2 regions of the Paraburkholderia sp. UCT70 genome follow, and region 1 is predicted to be linked to the other one. Evidence: riboswitches for the same ligand, from Rfam matches in the RefSeq annotation. Region 1 holds a riboswitch; the other holds the start of a gene.

What was found. A riboswitch is a leader RNA that binds a small molecule or an ion and turns the genes downstream of it on or off. The one in region 1 is predicted to bind cobalamin.
Region 2: it holds a riboswitch for cobalamin, as region 1 does, so the genes downstream of both, OKW41_RS44350 (TonB-dependent receptor domain-containing protein) here and cobW (cobalamin biosynthesis protein CobW) in region 1, are expected to answer to the same signal.

Annotation. Positions count from the first base shown of each region.
Region 1 covers NZ_JBNPVZ010000002.1:1,833,461-1,837,632, forward strand. Annotated here, with positions in the region: gene cobO (cob(I)yrinic acid a,c-diamide adenosyltransferase) at 1-188, opposite strand, end outside; gene OKW41_RS10840 (cobalamin biosynthesis protein) at 185-679, opposite strand; partial or broken gene cobA (uroporphyrinogen-III C-methyltransferase) at 695-1,432, opposite strand; cobalamin riboswitch at 1,628-1,887, opposite strand; cobalamin riboswitch at 1,968-2,245, shown strand; gene cobW (cobalamin biosynthesis protein CobW) at 2,448-3,539, shown strand; gene cobN (cobaltochelatase subunit CobN) at 3,554-4,172, shown strand, end outside.
Region 2 covers NZ_JBNPVZ010000004.1:4,028,945-4,033,116, forward strand. Annotated here, with positions in the region: gene OKW41_RS44340 (cell division protein ZapA) at 17-331, opposite strand; gene OKW41_RS44345 (ATPase) at 328-687, opposite strand; cobalamin riboswitch at 907-1,170, shown strand; gene OKW41_RS44350 (TonB-dependent receptor domain-containing protein) at 1,261-3,192, shown strand; gene OKW41_RS44355 (FecCD family ABC transporter permease) at 3,232-4,172, shown strand, end outside.

The DNA of each region.
Region 1 (4,172 bases):
ACGCCGAGCCGCATGCCGTGGCCGAGCACCCGCACGGCCATGCCGAACGCGGCCGTGCTCTTGCCCTTGCCGGTGCCGGTGTTGACGATCAGCAGGCCTTTTTCGACGGTCGCGCTGGCCTGCTTCTTTTCGTGGCCTTCGCGGCGGCGTTCGGTCATGCGTTGATGCGATTCCGGATCGGTTTTCATCGAGGGTCCTGGTCTTGAGAGGCGGGATGGGATGGGGGCGCGTCGCTAAGGGCAGCGTTGTTCGCCGCTGCGATCGCCACCGTGATGCCGGCGTGCGCGGTCTTGCGTACGATTAGACGCGCCTTTTGCGCGGTTGTGGTGGAGTCCGGCGCCGTGGCCGCCAGCAGCGCGCACGGCTCGCACACACCATCGACGCCGAGATGCGCGTGTGCCGCCGCCGACGGCGACGCGACCGGTACCGCGGCGATCTGCTCACGGCTGAACAGTTGCAGCGGCAGCTGATGACGTGAGCAGAATTCGAGCAGACCGGCTTCGTTGGCTTTGGTGTCGATCGTCGCGATGGCGCGGATCTGCTCGAAGGTATTCGATCCGAGCGCTGCGCGGACGGCGGCTTCGATCTCAGCGGCTTCGCTGTGCAAGCGGCAACCGATGCCGACGCTTAGCGTTTTGATCGCGCGTCCGAGTCCGTGTCGTGTCGCGCTCGCTGCCAGTTCGTGAGCAAAGCCGGCGTCGCGTTTGGCCGCATCACGCGCCAGTGCGAGCGACGCCACACCGCCGATCACGACGATCGCCGGCGAGCCGAGCCCCGCGCGCGCCACCGCCCCGGCGAACTCGCGAAGCGGCGCGAGCACATGACGCTGCTCAGGCCGCGTCGCCGACTCGATCGCCGCGCACGGCGTGTCGGCGGACATGCCGGCAGCCAGCAATGCGCGGGCGATCTCGCCGAGCCGGCGCATGCCCATGTAGATCACCAGCGTCATGCGCGTCGCGGCGAGCGCGGCCCAGTCCGGTTCGCCACTGCCGGCGCCGTGGCCGGTGACGAACACGACGCCCTGCGCGTGATCACGATGCGTGACCGCGATACCGAGGGCCGCGGGCGCCGCGATGCCGGCCGTGATGCCGTTGATCACGTCGACTTCGATACCCGCGGCCTGTAGCGCCTGCAACTCTTCGCCGCCGCGGCCGAACACGAACGGATCGCCGCCCTTAAGCCGCGCGACGCTGCGCCCCGCGCGCAGATGCCCGAGCATTTGCGCGACGATGTCGGCTTGCGGCGTGGACGGATGGCCGCCGCGTTTGCCGACGTACACGATTTGCGCGTCGGTGCGCGCGAACTGCAGCACGTCGGGATTCACCAGATCGTCGACGAGCACGACATCGGCCTGCGCGAGCGCGCGGGTGGCCTTCAGCGTGATCAGTTCGACGTCGCCGGGACCGGCGCCGATCAGCCAGGCGCGCGTCATCGCGGCGTGCATTGCGCGCGCCATGCGGTGATGGAAGAAGAGAAGCAGCGTGCGACAGCGCGCGCGGCGGTGAATATAGAGGTCATGCGGAATTGCGAATCCGGGCACGCGCGATGCCGCGCTGCTACGCCTTCACATCCGTTCCCCGCGGATTCCGGCGGCCGGCGGCGCCACGTGATGCACGGATGCAATGCGGCACCGCCTCCGCGTCTGGCCGGTATCCGGGCTGGCGGCCTCATGCGCTTCGCCTTCCCGTCCCGGTTTGTGGATTCGCGGGACAGTGGCATCAAAAAACGCATGCGCGGCACGTCGGAATCGAAGGCGAATCGAATCGCGCGCCGCAGGTCGCTTACCGTTGCGGGGACAGCACAGGTTGAACGCGCGAGGCGCTGCCTGTTTCCCGTTTAACTGCACACGCGAGCGCATGTGCGGGCACCAAACGCGCGCATACGATAGCACATGGCGCCTTGCCGGATAAGCCAGGGCGGCGCTTTCCGGCTCTGTGCGTTCCTTGACTGCGCAAGGCCGCGGGCCTACACTCGCACGCACTTTGGGTGCTCGCGTGCGCGCTCGTGCGCATGCAGTTAAACGGGAAACAGGGAGCCACCTGCTCTGGAGCGGCTAACCTGTGCTGTCCCCGCAACGGTAAGCGAAAAGCGGTTCCGGCTTGATAGCCGGGCACCGCAGTGCCGGCTTCGATGTCCTCGCGCAAGGTCGCGTGGACATTTCACCACTGGACGAGAAACCACTCGGCCGGGAAGGGGAAGCGGCGCTTTCGCCAGCCCGGATACCGGCCCAAAGAAGCAGAACGACCGCCGCGGGGATGCGGCGGCGCGTTCATGACCTCAGTTCCGCTTTCTGTATTTCCGTTGTCGCGGCAATGCCGTCGTTCGTCCCCGTGTCTGGTGATCGCTGGTACTGCTGCGCGTGCTTCATTCGCTCCATTCGCCAGCCGACGCGGACCCACGCGCGGACTTTCCGGCATACCGTTCAACGCCAAGGGATGGACCTCACGATGCAAACTCAATTGCGCAAGATCCCCGTCACGATCGTCACGGGCTTTCTCGGCAGCGGCAAAACCACGCTGCTGCGGCACATTCTTCAGCATGCGGCCGGCAAGCGCATCGCGGTGATCGTCAACGAGTTCGGCGAGCTCGGCATCGACGGCGAAATCCTCAGGGGCTGCGGCATCGGTTGCGATGAAAACGGCGTCGAGACCGAAGGGCAATTGTATGAACTCGCGAACGGTTGTTTGTGCTGCACCGTGCAGGAAGAATTTTTCCCGGTGATGGAAAAGCTCGCGGAGCGCCGCGACGAACTCGATCACGTGCTGATCGAAACGTCGGGCCTGGCGTTGCCGAAGCCGCTCGTGCAGGCGTTCAACTGGCCGCAGATCCGCAATGGCTTCACGGTCGACGCGGTGGTGACGGTGGTGGACGGCCCGGCCGCCGCGAGCGGCCAGTTCGCCGATAACCCGGTCGCCGTCGATGCACTGCGCAAGGCCGATCCGAATCTCGATCACGAGTCGCCGCTGCACGAGCTGTTCGAAGACCAGTTGTCGGCGGCCGATCTGGTGATTCTGAACAAGACCGATCTGATCGACGACGCGCGGCAGCACGAGGTCGAAGCCGCGATCCGCGCGGAGATTCCGCCGCAGGTGAAGATCGTACGTGCGCAGCAGGGGCGGCTCGACCTGCATACGCTGCTGGGCCTCGAAGCGGCGTCGGAAGAGACGATCCACCTGCGTCATGACCACCACGGTTCCGCCGACGACCCCGATCATCACCACGATGAATTCGATTCGGTCGTCGTGCAGGCATCCGTACCGTCGCGCGACGCGGCGCTCGCCGCCTTGCAGACGCTCGTCGAAACCCACACGATTTACCGTGTCAAAGGCTTCGCGGCACTGCAGGGCGCGGCGATGCGTCTCGTGATCCAGGGCGTGGGCCGGCGCTTCGACAGCTACTTCGACCGGCGCTGGCAAGCGGGTGAAAATGGCGACGGCGCGTTGAGCCGCTTCGTGCTGATCGGCTTAGACCTCGACCAACACGCGCTGCAACAGGCGTTCGACGCAGCGCTCGACGCGACGTCGAACGCGACAGCATAAACGGGCGCACCAGCATGCATCTGCTGCGCACGACGCCGGGCGGCTTCGTCGACGATACGCAGGGCGTGATCCGCATCGATCAGCAGCCCGCCGATATCGTCGTGCTCAGTTCCGCCGACACCACGCTGTCGCTGCTCGCGAGCGTGGTGCCGCGTCTCGGCGACGGCTTTCCGAGCGTGCGGCTCGCGAACGTCACGTATCTGCGTCAGCCTGCCTCGGTCGATTTCTATCTGGACGACGTGTTGCAGCATGCGCGCGTGGTCGTCGTCGATCATCTCGGCGGCGAAACGTATTGGCCGTACGGCATCGAGCAGGTGGTCGCGCTCGCGCAGCGCAAACAGCAAACACTCGCGATGTTTTCCGGCGATCTGCAGGAAGACCCGAACCTGCTCGCGCGCAGCACCGCGAGCGCCGAGTTGTGTCAGCAGCTGTGGCGCTATCTGCGCGAGGGCGGTCCGCAGAACGCCGAGGCGTTTTTGCGCTGCATCGCGTATCGCGCGCTCGACTGGGGGCGCGAACCCGATCCGCCGCGCGCGTTGCCGGCCGCGTCGCTGTATCACCCTGAGCGCGATACCGCCATCGTCGCCGACTGGCAGGCGCGTTGGCGGCAAGACGCGCCGGTCGTCGCGATTC
Region 2 (4,172 bases), on a different contig from region 1:
ACCGGCCCACTACTGCTTACTGCAAGCTGTACTGCTCGATCACAGTACCTAGCTGTTCGTTCATTTGCTGCATTGTACGCCGGATTTCTTCAGCAGGAAATGCTTCTCCGTGTCGCACGCTGCTTTGCAGCTTAAGCAGTTCCGATGCCAGCGACAGCGCAGCCATCACGGCGATGCGATCGGTGCCGCGCACGTTGCTGCCGCTGCGGATTTTCTTCATCTCGGCGTCGACGCGCGCGACCGCCTCGAGCAGCGCGCCTTCCGTTTCCGGCGAACAGGCGAGACGATAGGGTACTTCGAGAATCGATACTTCGATCTGCTTGGTGGTCATGCGCTTTCTCCGTGTCGGCTCACGTCGCTTTCCGCTTCCTCGTGTTCGGGCTGGGCGGACTCGAGCAGATCGAGCTGGTTATCCGGTTCGCTGCTCGCGCGTGCGCGCGGCAATTTTTCGAGAATCGCATTCAGGCGCACCTGAGCGTCGTCGATCTTGGCGGACAGCGCGTCGCGTTCCGCCTGCAGTGCGTCGCGCTCTTCGCGCAATTGCGCGAGTTCCGCATGCGTGGCTTGCACTTCGGCACGCGTTTGCGCGAGCTGCTCTTCGAGCGCGAGCCGCGCTTCGTTGTGGCGCTGGCTGATCGCAATCAGCTTGCCGATGTTCTGGGAGAGTGATTCGAGTTCGGTGAGCATGTGCTGCGTCCTCTAAAGACATCGCATTTTAGCGCGGAATATTACAGGTTCCGACAATTGTCTCGTTTCGAGACGTAACAGCATCGCTTCGTGCACGTTCGTTGGGTGTCGCGTCGTCGACCATAAGATAAAAACCGGCAATCCATCCGACAATAACCTGCATTCAACAGAACCGATTGCGCTCCGGTCGACCTTTCTTGACGCCCCGCGAGGCCGCTCCTAAACTTCCCGCACTCTGGTGCCCGCGCGCGCTTTTCGGCGCGCGCAGTTAAACGGGAAGCAGGGCGCGCGCGGTGCCAAAACCGGATGCGCGAACCTGCGCTGCCCCCGCAACGGTAAGCGACCGCATGTGATGTGCTCATGCAGGTCGGTCCTGGTCGCAAGGTTGGAAGTTCAACGTGCGAGTGTGCCACTGCGCGTCACGCGTGGGAAGGCGGATCGATGTGTCGTAGCCCGGATACCGGCCAGAAAAGAGGGACGTCCCCCCGCGAAAACGCTAAACAAGGGGGCGCTCGTGACGCGTCGGCCCGCGGGGAAGCAGGCCGCGCACGCCATCCACAGGAATGTCATCCCATGCTGTCCCCCATCGCCCGCGCAACGCTGCTCGCGTTCGCGAGCCTGCCGCTCGTCGTGCATGCGCAAAGCGCCGAGCCCGCGTCTTCATCGTCCGCGACGGATGCAACCGCTGCGAGCGCCGCAAACGTTGCCGACGCGGCCAATCTCACTTCCACCGATGCGTCGGGCAACGTGCTGTCGCCGATCGTCGTGACCGCGCAACGCGGACCGCAAGCGTTGCGCGATGCGATCCCGCAGACTACGCAGTTCGATCAGCAGGACATCGCCGACACGACCGCGACCGATCTGCCCGGCCTGTTGCAACTCGCGCCAGGCGCGCAAATCTCGCGCACGGGTGGCCCCGGTTCGACCACGAGCCTCTTTCTGCGCGGCGCATCGTCGACGCAATCGCTGCTGCTGATCGACGGCGTGCGCGTCGATTCGGTGAGTCTCGGCACAGCTCAACTCGCGCAGATTCCGCTCGATCAGGTCGATCACGTCGAAGTGGTGAACGGCAACGTGTCGGCGTTGTATGGCTCGGGCGCGATCGGCGGCGTCGTGCAGGTGTTCACGAAAGACGGCGGCGATCATCCGCCGCGTTTCAATTTTTCGGTCGGCTACGGCAGCTACCGCACGCAGACGCAAACGGCCGGCGTGAACGGCGCGCTCGATCAGGACGGCCGCACGACTTTCAATATTTCGCTCGCACGCACGAAGGACGACGGCTTTTCGTCGCTCAATCCGCTCGAGGCGCCGAACGCGAATCCGAACGCAAACGGCAATCTGAACGAGAGCATCAGCGCGTCGCTGCGTCACAAGTTCACCGACAGGTGGGACGCGGGCGTCAGCTACTTCCAGTCGAACAACGACAACAGCTACGACAATGCGTACGGCGAGCCCATCGATCTGAACAATCTCTATAGCAAGGTGCGTCAGGTGTCGGTATTCGCGAACGGCAAGCTGACCGACTGGTGGACCACCCACGTCACGCTCGCCGAGGGCGACGACCGCGGCGTGTCGAACACCAATGGCATCTACAACGGCCGCTTCGATACCGACAATCGTCAGTACACGTGGCAGAACGATTTCGCGCTCGCCGCGAACCAGAAGCTGCAACTCGGCTACGAGCATCTCGACCAGACGCTCGACTCCGACACGTTCGCCGCGCCCGACCGTCACGTCGATTCGGTCTTCGCGGGCTACAGCGCGCGCTTCGGCCGCAACCAGATTCAGGCCAACGTGCGACGCGACCAGTACTCCGATTTCGGTGGGGCGAACAGTTACTATCTCGGCTACGGATTCGACATCACGTCGCGCTGGAAGGTAACCGCAAGCTATTCGGATGCGTTCCGCGCGCCGAGCTTCGACGATCTGTACTATCCGATCAGCGGCAACCCATCGATCCAGCCCGAGCGCGGTCATTCGGTCGAAGCCGGTTTGCAGTACGCGACCGATGCGCTCGGCGTGATGCGTCTGAACGCATTCCAGACGCGCTATACGAATCTGATCGACTACGTGCAGACGATCCCCGGCATCTACCTCGCGGAGAACGTCGGCCATGCGAAGGTGCAGGGACTCGAGGGATCGTGGAGCGGTCATGTCGGCAAGACCGACGTGCGCGCAACGGTGACGCTGCAGAACCCGGTCGATCTCGACAACGGTACCGACCTCGTGCGGCGCGCGCGTCGGTTCGGGTCGTTCGCGGTGAATCGCAGCATCGGTGGCTGGCGGGTTGGCGGCGAGTGGATCGTCAGCGGTCCGCGCACCGATAGCACGGGCAACCTCGGCGGTTATGGCATCGTGAATCTGTCGGCGCGCTACAACGTCACCAAAGCGTGGTACGTCAGCGCGCAAATCGACAATCTGTTCAACAAGGATTATGAAACGGCCTACTCGTATAACTCGCCGCGACGCGGTGCGTATCTCACGCTCGGCTGGCAGCAGCAGTGACGCGCGCGCCGGGTTGGCCGCATGCGTGAGCGCACGCGGATGAGTCGCGCGTCCACTTCGCTGCGCGCCGCGATGGCGACGCCGCGCCCGATGAACGCGAAACGCGCGGCCGCGATCTGGCTCGGCCTCGCGCTCGCCGCCATCGCGGTGCTCGGCGCGTCGCTGGTGCTCGGCAGCGTGCCGCTCGCGCCGTCGCGCGTGCTTGCGGCGCTCGTGCCGACGCACACGTTCCGCGGCACGGGCAGCGACGATCTCGCCGGCGAAATCGTGCGTACGTTGCGTTTGCCGCGCGCGCTCGCGGGCTTCGCGTGCGGCGCGTTGCTCGCGCTCGCCGGCGCGCTGCTGCAGGTGCTGCTGCGCAATCCGCTGGCCGAGCCATACGTGCTCGGCGTGTCGGGCGGCGCGGCGACGTTCGCGCTCGTTGCGATGATCGCGGGCGGCGCATGGTGGCTCGTCGATGCGAGCGCGTTCGCGGGTGCGTTCGTGTCGATCCTGCTGGTGCTCGGCCTCGCGCGTCGCGAGCTATGGCGCGGCGAGCCGCAGGACACGTCGCCCCGTTTGCTATTGACCGGCGCGGTGATCGCGGCCGGGTGGGGCGCGCTGATCACGCTGCTGCTCAATCTCGCGCCCGACAGCCGTCTGCGCGGCATGCTGTTCTGGCTCACCGGCGACCTGAACGGCGGCGCGCTGCCGTGGACCGCGCTGATGGCGCTCGCGCTCGTGTTGCTTGCGATCGTGCCGGCCGCGCCGCGTCTGAACGTGTTGCTGCGCGGCGACGCGGCCGCGCAGGCGTTGGGCGTCGCCGTGATGCCGCTGCGTTTGCGTGTGTACCTGGTCGCGTCGCTGGCGGCGGCCGCGGCGGTGACGACCGCGGGCACGATCGGCTTCGTCGGTCTCGTCGTGCCGCACATGCTGCGGCTCGCGTTCGGCAACGATCAGCGCATGCTGCTGCCGGCGGCCGCGCTCGGCGGCGGTGTCGC